Regions from separate parts of the Streptomyces sp. NPDC045899 genome, predicted to be linked through region 1. Evidence: riboswitches for the same ligand, from Rfam matches in the RefSeq annotation. Region 1 holds a riboswitch; the other holds the start of a gene.

Evidence for each region. A riboswitch is a leader RNA that binds a small molecule or an ion and turns the genes downstream of it on or off. The one in region 1 is predicted to bind glycine.
Region 2: linked by a shared signal. The riboswitch ahead of gcvT (glycine cleavage system aminomethyltransferase GcvT) and the one ahead of gcvP (aminomethyl-transferring glycine dehydrogenase) in region 1 are both predicted to bind glycine.

Annotation. Positions count from the first base shown of each region.
Region 1 is NZ_JBWKKP010000005.1:6,061-14,777, reverse strand. Features, by position in the region: gene AC07FT_RS09070 (DUF5999 family protein) at 103-309, shown strand; gene gcvP (aminomethyl-transferring glycine dehydrogenase) at 443-3,355, opposite strand; glycine riboswitch at 3,541-3,639, opposite strand; gene AC07FT_RS09060 (PRC-barrel domain-containing protein) at 3,765-4,082, shown strand; gene AC07FT_RS09055 (DNA polymerase IV) at 4,058-5,557, opposite strand; gene AC07FT_RS09050 (MerR family transcriptional regulator) at 5,646-6,275, opposite strand; gene AC07FT_RS09045 (bifunctional nuclease family protein) at 6,468-6,941, opposite strand; gene ftsR (transcriptional regulator FtsR) at 6,994-7,746, opposite strand; gene AC07FT_RS09035 (FHA domain-containing protein) at 7,764-8,618, opposite strand.
Region 2 is NZ_JBWKKP010000007.1:248,818-257,534, reverse strand. Features, by position in the region: gene AC07FT_RS13615 (enhanced serine sensitivity protein SseB) at 1-487, opposite strand, end outside; gene AC07FT_RS13610 (AAA family ATPase) at 753-1,508, opposite strand; glycine riboswitch at 1,659-1,767, shown strand; glycine riboswitch at 1,768-1,875, shown strand; gene gcvT (glycine cleavage system aminomethyltransferase GcvT) at 1,930-3,057, shown strand; gene gcvH (glycine cleavage system protein GcvH) at 3,186-3,563, shown strand; gene glyA (serine hydroxymethyltransferase) at 3,587-4,852, shown strand; gene AC07FT_RS13590 (L-serine ammonia-lyase) at 4,937-6,319, shown strand; gene AC07FT_RS13585 (DUF7873 family protein) at 6,404-7,135, shown strand; gene AC07FT_RS13580 (DUF5670 family protein) at 7,697-7,867, opposite strand; gene AC07FT_RS13575 (CsbD family protein) at 8,065-8,238, shown strand; gene AC07FT_RS13570 (glycoside hydrolase family 25 protein) at 8,620-8,717, shown strand, end outside.

The DNA of each region.
Region 1 (8,717 bases):
GGGCAACACTGGGAGCAACCGACCTACTCACCACGGGGGGCGGCCATGAACGCCGCGAAGAACCGCAGCACGTTCACCACACCGCAGCGAAAGAACCCTGCCATGTGCCAGCACCAACCACCCTGTCCGTCAGCCGACTCCGCCGACCGGGAGGCCGCCCATCTGGTGGCGCACCATCCGGAGCAGGGCTGGAGCCTGCTGTGCAACGGCGTCCTGCTCTTCGAGGACACCGGTGAGCTGCTGCCGGACGGACGCGTCATCGCTCCGTGCCGCCCGCGCGGTTCCGAACACGTGGTGACCGCCGCCTAGGCGTCACCCGACCGCCGTCCGGCCCACGCGGCCGAGGACGGCAGAAACACCGGGGCCGGCCCGGCGCCTTCGCCGAACCGGCCCCGCATCCCGGGGTGCCCGATGGCACCCCGTTCGCATGTCCAGCCCCGGATCAGCCCTCGTAGGAGTCCAGCGGCGGGCAGGAGCAGACGAGGTTGCGGTCCCCGAACGCCCCGTCGATCCGCCGCACCGGCGGCCAGTACTTGTCGGCGGCCGACACCCCGGCCGGGAACACCGCTTCCTCCCGGGAGTACGGGTGGTCCCACTCCCCGCCGAGCGCCGCGGCGGTGTGCGGAGCGTTCCGCAGCGGGTTGTCCTCCTTGGCCCATTCGCCCGAGGCGACCTTGTCGATCTCCGCGCGGATCGCGATCATCGTCTCGCAGAAGCGGTCCAGCTCCGCCAGGTCCTCGCTCTCCGTCGGCTCGATCATCAGCGTGCCGGCCACCGGGAACGACATGGTGGGCGCGTGGAAGCCGTAGTCGATCAGCCGCTTGGCCACATCGTCGACACTCACACCGGTCGCCTTGGTGAGCGGGCGCAGATCGATGATGCACTCATGGGCCACCAGACCGCCGGGGCCGGTGTAGAGCACCGGGTAGTGCGGCTCCAGCCGCTTGGCGATGTAGTTGGCGCCCAGCACCGCGACCTGGGTGGCGCGGCGCAGCCCCTCGCCGCCCATCAGCCGGACGTAGGCCCAGGAGATCGGCAGGATGCCCGCGGAACCCCACGGGGCGGCCGAGACCGGGCCGACGCCGGTGGCCGGACCGGCGGCGGGCTGCAGCGGGTGGTTGGGGAGGAACGGCGCCAGGTGCTCGCGCACCGCGACCGGGCCCACGCCCGGACCGCCGCCGCCGTGCGGGATGCAGAAGGTCTTGTGCAGGTTGAGGTGGGAGACGTCGCCGCCGAACCGGCCCGGCTCGGCGAGCCCGACCAGCGCGTTGAGGTTGGCGCCGTCCACGTAGACCTGGCCGCCCGCGTCGTGCACGGCGGCGCAGATCTCGGTGATGTGCTCCTCGAACACCCCGTGGGTGGAGGGGTAGGTGACCATCAGGACGGCCAGTTCGTCGCCGTGCTTCTCGATCTTGGCGCGCAGGTCGTCGGTGTCCACCTCGCCGTCCTCGCCGGTCTTCACCACGACGACCTTCATGCCCGCCATCACGGCGCTGGCGGCGTTGGTGCCGTGCGCGGAGGACGGGATCAGACAGACGGTCCGCTGGGTGTCGCCGTTGGCCCGGTGGTAGGCCCGCACGGCCAGCAGCCCGGACAGCTCACCCTGGGAACCGGCGTTGGGCTGGAGGGAGACCTTGTCGTAGCCGGTGACGGCGGCCAGCCGCTCCTCCAGCTCGCGGATGAGCGTCAGATAGCCCTGGGCCTGCTCGATCGGCGCGAACGGGTGCAGGGCGCCGAACTCGGGCCAGGTGACCGGCTCCATCTCGGTCGTGGCGTTGAGCTTCATGGTGCAGGAGCCGAGCGGGATCATGCCCCGGTCCAGGGCGTAGTCCCGGTCGGAGAGCCGGCGCAGGTAGCGCAGCATCGCGGTCTCGGAGCGGTGCTGGTGGAAGACCGGGTGGGTCAGATAGGCGTCCTCGCGCAGCAGCTCCCGCGGCAGCGCCTCGCCCGCGGCGGCGTCCAGTTCGTCGATGGAGGGGATCCCGGTGCCCTCACCGCTGCCGCCGTCGACACCGAAGGCGGACCAGACGGCGGCGAGCTGGGCGCGCCCGGTGGTCTCGTCACAGGCGATGCCGACGTGGTCGGCGTCGGTCAGCCGCAGATTGACCCCGGCCTCGCGGGCCGCGGCGACGACGTCGGCGGCGCGGCCGGGCACCCGGGCGGTGAGGGTGTCGAAGTAGGCGCCGTGCGCGACCTCGACACCGCCCGCGCGCAGCCCCTCGGCGAGGACGGTGGCGTAGCGGTGGGTGCGGCGGGCGATGGCCGCCAGCCCGTCCGGACCGTGGTAGACCGCGTACATCCCGGCCATGACGGCCAGCAGGACCTGGGCGGTGCAGATGTTGCTGGTGGCCTTCTCGCGGCGGATGTGCTGTTCACGCGTCTGGAGGGCCAGCCGGTACGCCTTGTCACCGTCGGCGTCGACCGAGACCCCGACGAGGCGCCCGGGCAGGCTGCGGGCGAAGGTGTCCCGGACAGCCATGAAACCGGCATGCGGGCCGCCGAAGCCCATCGGCACACCGAACCGCTGGCTGTTGCCGACCGCGATGTCCGCGCCCAGCTCACCGGGGGAGGTGAGCAGCGTGAGGGCGAGCAGATCGGTGGCGACGGTGACGACCGCGCCGAGTTCATGCGCCCGCTCTATGACCGGGCGGGGGTCGCGCACCGCGCCGGAGGCGCCCGGGTACTGGAGCAGCACGCCGAAGACACCTCGCTCGGCGACCTCGTCCGGGATGCCCCCCGACAGATCGGCGACGACGACCTCGACCCCGGTGGGCTCGGCCCGGGTCTGGATGACGGCGATGGTCTGCGGCAGACAGTCGGCGTCGATCAGGAAGACGCCTTCCTTGACCTTGCCGACGCGGCGCGAGAGCGCCATCGCCTCGGCGGCCGCGGTGCCCTCGTCCAGCAGCGAGGAACCGGCGGTGGGCAGCCCGGTCAGCTCGGAGACGACGGTCTGGAAGTTGAGCAGGGCCTCCAGCCGGCCCTGGGAGATCTCCGGCTGGTAGGGGGTGTAGGCGGTGTACCAGGCCGGGTTCTCCATGACGTTGCGCAGGATCACCGGCGGGGTGAAGGTGCCGTAGTAGCCCAGGCCGATCATGGACGGCAGCACCTGGTTGCGGTCGGCGAGACCGCGCAGCTCGGCGAGGACCTCCGGCTCGGTGCGGGCCGGGGGCAGGTCCAGAGCCTCGGTGCTCTTGATGACGTCCGGTACGGCCGTCTCGGTCAGCTCGTCGAGCGAGCCGAAGCCGACCTGGGCGAGCATCTTGGCCTGCGCCTCGTTGTCGGGACCGATGTGGCGCTGCTCGAACGGAGTACCGCGCTCCAGATCGGAGAGCGAGGTGCGGTTGGCGGTCATCTGCGGGGGCCTCCTGGTCTCACGACCGGCGAGGGGCACCACGGCGCGGGTGCCCGGACGGCCTCCCCCTCTGTCATCAACCTGAGAGCTTCACCGGCCCGCTTACCGTGACCGGCTTTCACCGTCGGTGAGGAGGGGTTTCGGAGCGACGCCCGCCCGTGGCCCACCCTGCTTTCCAGAGTGACCTCACCCGCACGGTACGTGTGCCTGAGAGATTCCGGGGAGGATTTGCTCCTTCGGCGCCTCCGTCAGCGATCGACGGAGAACTCTCCCGCACGGGGTCTACAGCCACAGCCAGCGTACCAGCGCATCTGTCGCACGGTCGGGGCCCCGACCGCTCGAGTGGACGCGCGACGTGATGTGGCTTTTTGTAGTTATCACTGGACAATTGCCACCTGTGGGAGAGAGCGTGCAGACCGATATCGACCCGCGGACCCTGATCGGCCGCAAGGCATTCGACCGCGAGGGCGCCAAGATCGGCACCGTGGACGAGGTCTATCTCGACGACGCGACCGGCGAGCCCGAATGGGCGGCGGTACGCACCGGACTGTTCAGCCGTGATGTGTTCGTACCGCTGGAACCGAGCGAGGTCGTCGGCGACACCCTCCGGGTGCCCTACGAACGGGCGCTGATCAAGGACGCCCCCGACTTCGGGGTGGGCCGCCATCTCTCACCCGAGCAGGAGCTCCAGCTCTACCACCACTACGGACTGGACGTCACCGGCTGACCCCGGCCGGAGCCCTGGACCCGGTCGGAGTCAGGGACCGCGGCGGCTCCGGAGCCGTCGGAAGCGGCGGGTCCGGCCCCGGCCCCGCCGCCGGGCTCCAGCAGCGGCAGTGGCTCACCCGGCTCCAGCGCCGGGTCGTCCACGGCGAACGTGCGCACCCGGCCCGGCCCGGACCAGGGCGTCTCGAAGCGCACCGTCACCCGGCCCACCCCGCTGCCCTGCACCCATCCCTCGCCGAACTCGCTGTGCCGCACATCCGTCCCCGGCAGCCAGCGCCGCGGCGCGCCGGGGTGCTCGGCGGCCCCCTCCGCGCCCGCTCCCGGGCCCTCGGGGCCGCCGCCCCCCGGAGCCGCCTCCCCGCCCTCCGGCGCCTCATGAGCGGCCCGCGCCGCCTCCGCGGCCTGTGCCGCCTGTGCGAACAGGTCCTCCTGGGTGAAGTCCGCCAGACCGCTCACCCCCACGCCCAGCAGTCGCACACCCGCCGTGGTGTCCACGCCCTCCAGCAGCCGGGCCGCCGCCTCCCGCACCACCGCGGGGTCGTCCGTGGGACCCCGCAGGGTCTCCGAGCGGGTCATCGTGGAGAAGTCGTACCGCCGCACCTTGAGCACGATCGTGCGCCCCGAATGACCCGCCGCGCGCAGCCGCCCCACACAGCGGTCGGCGAGCCGCGCGACCTCCAGCTGCACCCGGGTGCGGTCGGTCAGATCGACGTCGAAGGTGTCCTCCACCGACACGGACTTGGTGTCCCGCTCCGCGACCACCGGGCGCTCGTCCCGTCCACAGGCCATCAGATACAGCGACGCCCCGTGCGCCCGGCCCAGCAGCCGCACCAGCTCCGCCTCGCCCGCCTCCCGGGTCTCCAGCACGGTGTGGATCCCGGCTCTCCGCAGCGCCTCGGCCGTGGCCGGGCCGACGCCCGGCAGGGTGCGCACGGACAGGGGCGCGAGCAGCTCCCGTTCCGTACCCGGCGCGATGACCACCAGGCCGTCGGGCTTGGCCCGCTCCGAGGCGATCTTGGCGAGCATCTTGGACCCGGCCAGCCCGACCGAACCGGTCAGCCCGGTCACCGCCCGTATATCGGCCCGCAGCCGCTCCCCCACCGCCCGCGCGGCACCGGCGGTGGGCTCGGTGCCGCCCGCCTCCAGGTCCACGAACGCCTCGTCCAGACTCAGCGGCTCCACCAGCGGCGACAGGGTGTGCAGCAGCGTCATCACGGCGTCACTCACCCGGCGGTACAGGGTGAAGCGGGGGGTGAGATAGGCGGCGTTCGGACACAGCCGGCGGGCCTGCGCCATCGCCATGGCCGAATGGACCCCGAACACCCGCGCCTCATAGGAGGCCGTGGCGACCACGCCCCGCGGCCCGAGGCCACCCACGATCACCGGTTTGCCGCGCAGGCTTGGCTTGGCCGCCTGCTCCGCCGCGGCGAAGAAGGCGTCCATGTCCAGATGCAGGATCGTCGGCGCGGCCCTCACATCTCCGATGCTGCCCTACGCCACTGACATCCGGGCCGTACGGGCCCGGCGCTCCCCCGGCCACCGCCGGGAGGAGCCCCCCGCCCCGTCAGCCCGCCCTGTTCCGGCGGCGGGCCAGTTCATCGGCGGGGTTGTTGCCGACCAGCGTCTCGCCGGTGTCCACGCGCTCCCCGTGCAGCTGGGACAGCGCGCTCTCGACATCGCGCCACACCACGCCGACCGCGATCCCGAAGACGCCCTGACCGCCCTGGAGCAGGTCGACGACCTCATCGGGCGAGGTGCACTCGTAAACGGTGGCGCCGTCACTCATCAGGGTCATCTGGGCGAGGTCGTCCAGCCCGCGGGCGCGCAGGTGCTGGACGGCGGCCCGGATGTTCTGCAAGGACACACCGGTGTCCAGCAGCCGCTTGACGATCTTCAGGACGACCACGTCCCGGAAGCTGTACAGCCGCTGGCTCCCCGAGCCGTAGGCCGGCCGTACGCTGGGCTCCACCAGGCCGGTACGGGCCCAGTAGTCCAGCTGGCGGTAGGTGATGCCCGCGGCCGCGCACGCGGTGGGCCCGCGGTAGCCGACCCGCTCCGTCCCCTCCGCGGCGGGCTCCCCGCCCGGCGGCGCGATCTGTGCCGCGACCCGAGCCTTGAGTGCCGGTTCGGCCGGTGCGCCCCCCTGGAGCGCAAACGGACCGCCGGCCGCCGTGCCGTCGCCGGTGCTTCTCACGCCGACCTCCGTCCTCGACCTGCCATCTTGAAGGTAGGCAGTCACCCGGGGTGCGTCAACGATCGCCACACTCGCCACGCCGAGTGATAATCACCCTAGGGGTGGTTTCCCGTGTCCCTCTTCCGGGAAAGGCTACTCGAATGCTCTAGCGAGGACCGGCATTCGTGGCCACTTGTCGCGCATGTCGGAGGCTTACTGGCTGCTGGTGCCGAAGTCCTCGGGCGAGATCTGATCGAGGAACTCGCGGAACTTCTCCACCTCGTCCTCCTGCTCGTCCGGGATCGCGATGCCGGCGTCGTCCAGCACACCGTCGCTGCCGTAGATCGGCGTCCCGGTCCGCAGGGCGAGCGCTATGGCGTCGGACGGCCGTGCGCTGACCTCGACACCGCTGGCGAACACCAGCTCCGCGTAGAAGACCCCCTCGCGCAGGTCCGTGATCCGGACCTCGGTGAGCTGCTGGCCGACCGCTTCGAGCACGTCCTTGAAAAGGTCGTGGGTCAGCGGGCGCGCCGGTGCCATGCCCTGCTGGGCGAAGGCGATCGCCGTCGCCTCCCCTGGTCCGATCCAAATGGGGAGGTAGCGGTCGCCTCCCACTTCGCGCAGGAGCACGATCGGTTGGTTGGAGGGCATTTCCACCCGGACACCCACGACGTCGAGCTCGTTCACACAGCAACCCTAGGACGTGCGCGGCCGGTTTGGATAGTCGGGGCCTGGCCGCTCAGTGCGCCTGGGCCCGCAGAGCGGTCTGTACAAGGGCCGCGTGAAGCCGTACGGAGAGGGTGGCAAGCTCCCGCGCACTGGCCTCCGCATGGGCCCTGGTCTGCGGATTTCGATGCAATCGCAAGGGGGCGACCAGCTGCTCGACCAGCCCGGCCTCCCGCTCGGCCGACGCTTTCATGATCCGCAGATGGCGTGGCTCCAGACCGAAACGGCCCAGCTCGGCGAGAAGCCGGGCGACGGTCACCGCCTCGCTGTCGTATCCGCCGTCCCCGGTGGCCACGATCAGACCGTAGGACTCCCACTCGGCCAGCTCCGCCTCGCCGACCTCGGCCGCCGCCAGCAGTTCGGCACGGCCCACCCGGGCGGCGGTGGGACCCTCCGGGGGCGCCTCGGACGCCGGGTCCAGCAGCTCGCGCCCCGACTCCCCCTGCCCACCGGCGGGCAGCTGTGGCCGCTCACCGCGCTCCAGGGCCTCCAGATGCTCCCGGATGACCTTGAGCGGCAGATAGTGATCACGCTGCATCCGCAGGATCACGGCGAGCCGCCGCACATCCTCCTGGCTGAATTTGCGATAGCCGGAGGGGGTGCGGCGCGGCTCCACCAGTCCCTCGGACTCCAAGAAACGGATCTTGGAGAGGGTGACCTCGGGGAACTCGTCCCGCAGCAGATTCAGCACGGTGCCGATGCTCATCGTCCGGCCGCCCGCGGGGGCGGTGCCGGTATCGGCACCGCCCGACGGTGTCTGAAGCATGGACCTCCCCTGACGGGTCAGATGCCGGCACCCCGCTGGCTCGGGTAGAAGACCACCCGGTACTTCCCGATCTGCACCTCGTCACCGCTGGCCAGGACCAGTGGCGCGTCGATCTGCTCGCGGTTGACGTACGTCCCGTTGAGGCTGCCGACATCCACGACGGTGAAGCTGCCGTCCTGTCCGCGCCGGAACTCCACATGGCGGCGGGAGACCGTGACGTCGTCCAGGAAGATGTCGCTCTGCGGGTGGCGGCCGGCCGTGGTCACATCGCTGTCCAGCAGGAAGCGACTGCCGGAGTTGGGTCCGCGGCGGACCACCAGCAGCGCCGATCCCAGGGGCAGCGCCTCGACGGCGGCCTGGGCCTCGGGGCTGAGCGAGGGCAGCTGCGTCTGCCCGGTGACCTCGGAGTCGTACGCCTCGAGACCGGAGATCGAGATGGTCGAGGTGGTCTCGGACGCGCGCTCGGACGGGGCACCGCCCCGCAGGGGCGCGCCACAGTTGGAGCAGAACCGGCTGGCCTCGGCATTCCGATGCCCGCACCGCGTACAAACAGGCAAGCCGAACCCTCCACCACTCGAGGTCGATGGTTCTTCGAAACCTATGCGTCCGGCCGTCGAGGGGTCAACAGAAGACGCGCCCCGTCCGCCCGAAATGTCGCCGCCCTGCGGACCACCGACCTGATCCCGGAACAGCGGGCGCTCCTCGCTCCCCCCTCCGCTCTCTTCCGCGGCACGCGGGGCACGGTGGCGGGCGGTGCTGCTGCCGCCGTCCTGGCGAGCACTCTTGCCGAACAACTTCCCGAACAATTTCACGGGCGATTCCCCTTGACTGAAACAGACCCGCCCGTGGGGCAGGACAAACCCTCTACGCACACACCAGACGGTCCGGACACCCTCACAACGTCCGTGACCACCAGACAGTTTCCATCACGCGGGACTCTTCCGGTGCGTTGACCCCCCGCGTCCACATGG
Region 2 (8,717 bases), on a different contig from region 1:
CGGGTTCGAAGAGCCGCACCCGGCCGCCGGAGGCCGGACCGTCCAGCGCGGAGCGGCCGCTACGGCACAATTCGGCCACCGCGGCAGGCGGCAGTGGTACGCCCACCGCGCCACCGGGGTTCACCGCGATGCCCAGCTGGGGCGGCAGCCCGCGGGCGAACTCCACGGCGGGGGCGACGGTGAACGACATATGGCCGCCGACGATCTGGAGGAACTGCTGCTCGGAGCTGAACACCGGGACATACGCGGCGCCTTGGATCTCCATGGTCGGCAGGTCGAGCCCACGGCTGTCCGGACCCCCGCCGTTCGGCAGCGGAACCCAGACATGGCTGCGGCCGAGCACCTCGACGATGCGGGGTCCGGCTCCGGGGACCTCGACAGAGGCGGCCAGCACCTCTTCGAGCTCGTTGCCGGGGAACGCGGGCACAGTGCTGTCGGGGAATCCTCCGTGAGCCGGTGGGAGACCGTGCTGCTCCGGGATGCTCATCTCTTTCAACCGCCATCTCGTCCGAACTGCCCCAGAAGCCTAACCTCTGGGCGCCGCAAGGCCATGGGGCACGTCGTCATCTCCACACCACATCCCCACCTCGGTGCGGTGCGCGGTGTCCGGACAGCGCTCGGCGTGCGCTCGGGGCGCACTCGAATCCGGCTCGCACCCCGTGCGTATCCCGTTCGCATCCCGACGGATCCCGTGCGCATCCCGCCCGCCGGGCGCGCGATGTCCTCCCGCCTCCCCCGCAGGGGACGCCGCGTCACTCGAAGGAGATGCCGCGCAGCGCGCTGGTCGCCTCCCGGTCCAGCAACACCACCGAGGCGCAGCCCGCCGGCGGCCGTCCCGCCTCCACCCCGGCGACCAGCCGCCGCACCGCGCGGCGGTGCCGTCCGAAGGCGTACCCCGAGACCCCGCGGCCCCGGGCGGCCTGTCCCTCCAGGGCCAGCCCGGGGTCCACGTCCAGCAGGACCATATGGAGCCGCCGCCCCCGGCGCCGGGTGTCCCGGGCCAGCCAGCGGCGGACCCAGGGCAGCGCGCCGCAGTCGTGCACCACCACACTGGCGTCCGAGCGCAGCGCGCGGCGCAGCCCGGCGTAGTGGGCGCACCGGACCAGCGGCCGGTAGAGCGCGTAGGGCAGCCAGCCCGGCAGCCGCCGCTGCCACGCCTCGCGCATGTCCTGGGAATCGATCCGGACCACCGCGCCGCCCTCGTCGTCCAGCGGGGCGACCGTCCGGTGGATCAGTGTGGTCTTGCCGCTGCCCGGCAGCCCGGAGGCGACCAGTACGTCATGGGCCGGATAGCGCAGCTCGGGCACGGCCGCGCCGCCGTCCCGCGGCGCCGTCCCGGCCGCTTCGGCACCTCTGCCACCGCCGGTGTCCTCGCCACGGTCACCGCCCGTGCGCAGATCGTGCACCACGGCCCTGCGCCCCGGCCGGACCGGCCCGGCGGACGGCGCGCGTCCGCGCCGCACCGGCAGGGGCCCACATGACGTCGTAAACGTTCCCTGCCCATGCACCGTGATCGTCCTCCCAGGTCGGTCACTGCGGCTCGTACCCGAAGAGTGTCAAGAAAAGGTAATGTCCATCAAGGCGCTCACGTCACGGACCGGGGGTTCCCTTCTCGCCAGTACGTGCGATGATGGCCGCGCAACTCCATACCGGCCGCTTGAATCCGCGCGGGAGAGTCCTGGGTCAAACCGGCAGCAGCCGAGGCCCGGGCGCCGAAGGAGCAAGTCCTCCCTTGAATCTCTCAGGCCCCGATACCGCGCGGGCGAGGCAGATCTGAAAAGCGAGCCGCTGTGCGTGGCTCCACCCAAGGTGCAAGCCGGACCCCATGCGGGCGTCACGGCGAACCTCTCAGGTTCCGATGACAGATGGGGAGGACGTTTTCCGCGTCCTTGATGTCCCAGCCACGATTCTGATCTTGGAGCCTGAATCATGACCGACGCCCCGACCGCGCCACGCCGCACCGCGCTGGACGCGCTGCACCGTGCGCTCGGCGCCACCATGACCGACTTCGCCGGCTGGGACATGCCGCTGCGCTACGGCAGCGAACGCGATGAGCACAACGCGGTGCGCACCCGCGCCGGGCTCTTCGACCTCTCCCACATGGGTGAGATCACCCTCACCGGACCGCAGGCCGGTCAGGCCCTGGACCACGCCCTGGTCGGACATCTGTCGGCGCTCGCCGTGGGCCGGGCCCGCTACACCATGATCTGTGACGCCGAGGGCGGCATCCTCGACGACCTGATCGTCTACCGCCTCGGCGACGAGGAGTTCATGGTGGTGGCCAACGCCTCCAACGCCCAGGTGGTGCTGGACGCGCTGGAGCAGCGGGCGGCGGGCTTCGACGCCGCCGTCCGGGACGACCGCGCGGCGTACGCGCTGATCGCGGTCCAGGGTCCGGAGTCCCCCGGCATCCTCAAGAGCCTGACCGACGCCGACCTGGACAACCTGAAGTACTACGCCGGGCTGCCGGGCACCGTCGCGGGCGTCCCCGCGCTGATCGCCCGCACCGGGTACACCGGTGAGGACGGCTTCGAGCTGTTCGTCGCGCCGGGCGACGCCGAGCGGCTGTGGCAGGCGCTGACCGAGGCGGGCGCCCCGGTGGGCCTGATCCCCTGCGGGCTCTCCTGCCGCGACACCCTGCGGCTGGAGGCGGGGATGCCGCTGTACGGCCATGAGCTGACCACCTCCACGACCCCCTTCGACGCCGGGCTCGGCCGGGTGGTGAAGTTCGAGAAGGACGGGGACTTCGTCGGGCGCGAGCCGCTCCGGGCCGCGGCGGGCAGGGCCGAGAGCGAGCCGCCGCGCAAGCTGGTCGGGCTGATCGCGTCGGGCCGCCGGGTGCCGCGCGCCGGTTATCCCGTGGTGGGCCCGGACGGCGCGGTGATCGGTGAGGTCACCTCGGGTGCCCCCTCCCCCACGCTCGGCAAGCCCATCGCCATCGCCTACGTGGACGCGGAGCACGCGAAGCCCGGCACCGAGGGCGTGACCGTCGACATCCGCGGTACCCGTGAGCCGTACGAGGTCGTCGCGCTCCCCTTCTACCGGCGCGAGCGCTGACCGCGCCGGTAGCAGCCCCCTTAAGGGGCGCGGCGGCCCCGGCGCCATCGGCCCCGTAGCACGCCCACCCCGTCCCATCAGCCAAGACCCGTTCCTCATCACTGCCTCGCATCCAGGAGAATCGGACCATGAGCAACCCCCAGCAGCTGCGCTACAGCAAGGAGCACGAGTGGCTGACGGCCGCTGACGACGGTGTGTCGACGATCGGTATCACCGAGTTCGCGGCCAACTCGCTCGGCGATGTCGTCTACGTCCAGCTTCCGGAGGTGGGTGCCACCGTCACCGCCGGTGAGAGCTGTGGCGAGCTGGAGTCCACGAAGTCGGTGAGCGACCTGTACGCACCGGTCTCCGGAGAGGTCACCGAGATCAACGAGGATGTCGTGAACGACCCGGCGCTGGTGAACTCCGCCCCCTTCGAGGGCGGCTGGCTGTTCAAGGTGAGGGTGACGGACGAGCCGGACGACCTGCTCTCCGCCGATGACTACACCTCCTTCTGCGAAAACTGACCCTCCTCTCGATCGGGACCCTGATGTCGCTTCTCAACAGCTCCCTTCATGAGCTCGACCCGGACGTCGCCGCCGCCGTCGACGCCGAGCTCCACCGCCAGCAGTCCACCCTGGAGATGATCGCCTCGGAGAACTTCGCTCCGGTGGCGGTCATGGAGGCCCAGGGTTCGGTCCTGACCAACAAGTACGCCGAGGGCTACCCCGGCCGCCGCTACTACGGCGGCTGTGAGCACGTCGACGTGGTCGAGCAGATCGCCATCGACCGGGTGAAGGAGCTCTTCGGCGCCGAGGCGGCCAATGTGCAGCCGCACTCGGGCGCGCAGGCCAACGCGGCCGCCATGTTCGCGCTGCTCTCCCCCGGCGACACCATCCTGGGACTGAACCTGGCCCACGGCGGCCATCTCACCCACGGGATGAAGATCAACTTCTCCGGCAAGCTCTACAACGTGGTGCCCTACCACGTGGACCCGCAGACCGGCCTGGTCGACATGGACGAGGTCGAGCGGCTGGCCAAGGAGCACAACCCCAAGCTGGTGATCGCGGGCTGGTCGGCCTACCCGCGCCAGCTGGACTTCCCCGCCTTCCGGCGGATCGCCGACGAGGTCGGCGCCTACCTGATGGTGGACATGGCCCACTTCGCGGGCCTGGTGGCGGCCGGGCTGCACCCCTCGCCCGTGCCGCACGCCCATGTGGTGACCACCACGACCCACAAGACCCTGGGCGGCCCCCGCGGCGGAGTGATCCTCTCGACGCAGGAGCTGGCCAAGAAGATCAACTCCGCGGTCTTCCCCGGTCAGCAGGGCGGTCCGCTGGAGCATGTCATCGCGGCCAAGGCGGTGTCCTTCAAGGTCGCCGCGGGCTCGGCCTTCAAGGAGCGCCAGGAGCGCACCCTGGAGGGCTCCCGGATCCTCGCGGAGCGGCTGACCCGTCCCGACGTCACCGAGGTGGGCGTCTCCGTCCTGTCCGGCGGCACCGACGTCCACCTGGTCCTGGTCGACCTGCGCGACTCCGAGCTGGACGGCCGGCAGGCCGAGGACCGGCTCCACGAGGTCGGCATCACCGTCAACCGCAACGCCGTCCCCAATGACCCCCGGCCCCCGATGGTCACCTCGGGTCTGCGGATCGGCACCCCGGCGCTGGCCACCCGCGGCTTCACCACCGACGACTTCCACGAGGTCGCCGATGTGATCGCCGAGACGCTGAAGCCGTCGTACGACGCCGAGGCGCTCAAGGCACGGGTCACCGCGCTGGCCGACAAGCACCCGCTCTACCCGGGCCTGGGCAAGTAACAGGACCGGCCGTGGGGGGCGCCGCACCCGGCGCCCCCCGCACCGCACCACCGCACGCCCCCGTGCAGACAAAGGAGTTCACCGGTGGCCATCTCCGTATTCGATCTGTTCTCGATCGGCATCGGCCCCTCCAGCTCGCATACGGTCGGACCGATGCGAGCGGCGCGGATGTTCGTCCGCCGTCTGAAGAACGAGGGCCTGCTCGCCCACACCACCTCCGTACGCGCCGAGCTCTTCGGCTCGCTGGGCGCCACCGGTCACGGCCACGGCACCCCGAAGGCCGTACTGCTCGGCCTCGAGGGCCACTCGCCGCGCACCGTGGACGTGGAGACCGCCGACGACCAGGTGGAGCGCATCCGCACCACCAAGCGGCTGCGCCTGCTGGAGGCCGAGATCGGCCCCGGCCACGAGATCGACTTCGATGAGTCCTCGCAGCTGGTGCTGCACCGCCGCCGCTCGCTGCCGTACCACGCCAACGGCATGACCCTCCAGGCGTACGACGCCGAGGGCGTCCCGCTGCTGGAGAAGACCTACTACTCGGTCGGCGGCGGTTTCGTCGTCGACGAGGACGCGGTCGGCGAGGACCGCATCAAGCTCGACGACACCGAGCTGACCCACCCCTTCCGTACCGGTGACGAACTGCTGCGGCTCTCCCGCGAGACCGGTCTGTCCATCTCCGCGCTGATGATGGAGAACGAGAAGGCGTGGCGCACCGAGGCGGAGATCCGCGCGGGGCTGCTGGAGATCTGGGAGGTCATGCAGTCCTGTGTCGGCCGCGGGCTGTCCCGCGAGGGCATCCTCCCCGGCGGCCTCAAGGTCCGCCGCCGCGCCGCCAACGCCGCCCGCGCGCTGCGCGCCGAGAGCGACCGGCACGCCCACGCGATGGAGTGGGTCACCCTCTACGCGATGGCGGTCAACGAGGAGAACGCGGCGGGCGGCCGCGTGGTCACCGCCCCCACCAACGGCGCGGCGGGCATCATCCCCGCCGTCCTCCACTACTACGTGAACTTCGTCCCCGGCGCGGACGAGGAGGGCGTCATCCGCTTCCTGCTGGCCGCGGGCGCGATCGGCATGCTCTTCAAGGAGAACGCCTCCATCTCCGGCGCCGAGGTCGGCTGCCAGGGCGAGGTCGGCTCCGCCTGCTCCATGGCCGCGGGCGGCCTCGCCGAGGTCCTCGGCGGCTCCGCCGAACAGGTCGAGAACGCCGCCGAGATCGGTATGGAACACAACCTCGGCCTCACCTGCGACCCCGTCGGCGGCCTGGTCCAGATCCCCTGCATCGAGCGCAACGGCATGGCCTCGGTCAAGGCCGTCACCGCCGCCCGGATGGCCCTCCGCGGCGACGGCCGCCACCATGTCTCCCTCGACAAGGTCATCAAGACCATGAAGGAGACCGGCGCCGATATGAAGGTCAAGTACAAGGAGACGGCGCGGGGCGGGCTCGCGGTGAACGTCATCGAGTGCTGAGGGACGGTCGGGCGGCCTCGCCCCTCGCCCTCGCCCCGAATAACGGTTCGAAGGCGGGGGGTTGGGGCTGCTAGCGTCCCTGACGTGGCGAAACTCAATCAGATCATCGCAGTGGAGAAGGGCGTCAAGTCCAAGGCGCAGCAGGACCTGACGGCGGCCCAGCGCGGGCTGGACAAGCCGGCGCTGCTGGCGGGGATCTCCCGGACGTACCAGCCGAAGGACGAGGAGGGCGAGCAGCTGCCGCCCGAGTCGACGCGGGTGCAGGTGAAGGCGGAGGATGTGCTCCGTGCCGGCGCGGCCACCCTGACCCGGCTGTTCGACGTCACCGCCACCAAGGACTGGGCCAACTGCGAGGCCCGCGCGGACATCGAGGTCGAGGGGCGGACGCTGCTGCGCGAGGTGCCCGTGTCGTACCTGCTGTTCCTGGAGAAGCAGCTGGCCGACCTCGGCGGCTTCATCCGGCGGCTGCCGACGCTCGACGGGGCGGAGTCCTGGACGCTGGACCCGTCCACGGACGCGTGGAGGACCGAGGCCGTGCGGACCGTCCGCACCAAGAAGGTGCCGCGCAACCACGTGAAGGCGGAGGCCACCGAGAAGCACCCGGCACAGGTCGAGGTGTACTACGAGGACATCCCGGTCGGCTACTGGACGACGGTGAAGTTCTCCGGGGCGCTGCCCGCCCGCCGGGTCAACGAGCTGCTGGCCCGGGTGGAGAAGCTCCAGCAGGCGGTGAAGTTCGCCCGCGAGGAGGCCAATGGCATCGAGGTCACCGACCAGCGCGTCGGCGACGTGGTCTTCGGCTACCTCTTCGGGTAGCGTCATGATCTCCCCGGCCGTCCCGCAAAGGGATGGTACGGGGTGCGCGAGGAGCGCAAGCTGAAACTGAGGCTCGTCGTGATACACGCGGCTGCGTTGGGGAGGTATTGACCACCTCCTCCCAGCACTCGGTCACGAGAGGGGAGTGCCGACCACCGGAGACAGCTGGGTTTAGCCCCCAGTCTTCGACCGGCATTCCGCCCGTGGCACGCGTTCAATCTCAGACTCTTGCTCCAGACTCAGCATTCGCCGCCGATCGCTTGAGCGACCTGGCACGGGCCTGGTCGTCGGATGCTGGTTCGAGTCCGGCCCGCTCCGCTTTCCTGGGGCGGTAGTTCAACGGAAGAACACGACGACATCAGACTGACCCGTGACCGAAACGGTCCGGCGTGCGCAGAAGGCGGCACCACAGGGCCCGGGGGATGGCCAAACCCTCGGGCCCGCTCCTTTCCCGGACTTCCGGAACATCATCACGCCGAGAAGGGCCCGCCCCCACCGGGGCGGGCCCTTCTCGGCGTACTCATACGCCGTCCGCGCGAACCATGATCGGTCCGCCGACGGCTACCAGCGGTACCAACGGCTCCGGCGGCCGCCCGCTCCGGTGCTGCGGGCGACGAAGCCGAGCAGCCACACGACGAGGACGATAACGGCAATCCACCAGAGTGCCTTGAGCGCGAATCCCGCGCCGAAGAGAACCAGGGCGAGCAGAAGGACCAGAAGCAAGGGAACCATAGTTATCAACCTCCGACACGACGAGTGCCCCCCATTCCTCAGGTCACGCCTCGGAATTCCGTGGGTTTCACAGGAAGGAAAGGGGGAACTGGGTCAGGTTTTCCGTCGCCGCCGGACGGGTGACGGATGTTTGACTCCGCCCTGCGCGGATAGTCGGAGGTCAGCACCTGCAGTCGAGTTCCTGGGAAGTGAGTGCGGTGGCTGAGAACAAGAAGGCCAAGGCCAAGACCGAGCAGGCGAAGGGCAAGGCCAAGGAGGCCGCGGGCCGGGCCGTGGGCAATGAGCGGTTGACCGCGGAGGGCCGGGCCGAGCAGGCCAAAGGCGACACCCGCCAGGCGAAAGAGAAGATGAAGGACGCCTTCCGCCGCTGAGCCGCGGCGGCACCACCTACCCCCTTCGGTGGCGCACACGGGCCCGCCACGTCCCCCCAAGGACGTGGCGGGCCCGCTCTGTGACCGCCCCGCGGCCCTATTCGGCCACGGGGCATCATGCATTCAACACACGCCAAGGGGGATTCATGAGTTCACATCAAGAACTCCGATAACTCACGCACCGCGAGAGGGATCGAAAGCAGAAAACGATCTGCGGCTTCGTAGCATGCCGCCGGAGCGCCCCGACGCTCTTCCTGGCGAAATCATTCGTTTGCGCAAACGCGATACGCTCCCCCGCACCCCGTTGCATAGGGTCCTGGACCGGGCATGACAAGAACAGCACTCTCTCCCCACACCCTCCCCCCCCATGAGGCAGGCACCATGCTGCACGGCATCGACGTGAGTTCGCACCAGTCCAGCTTCGACCCGGACGGGCTGGCCTTCGTCTTCATCAAGGCCACCGAGGGACGCTCCTACAT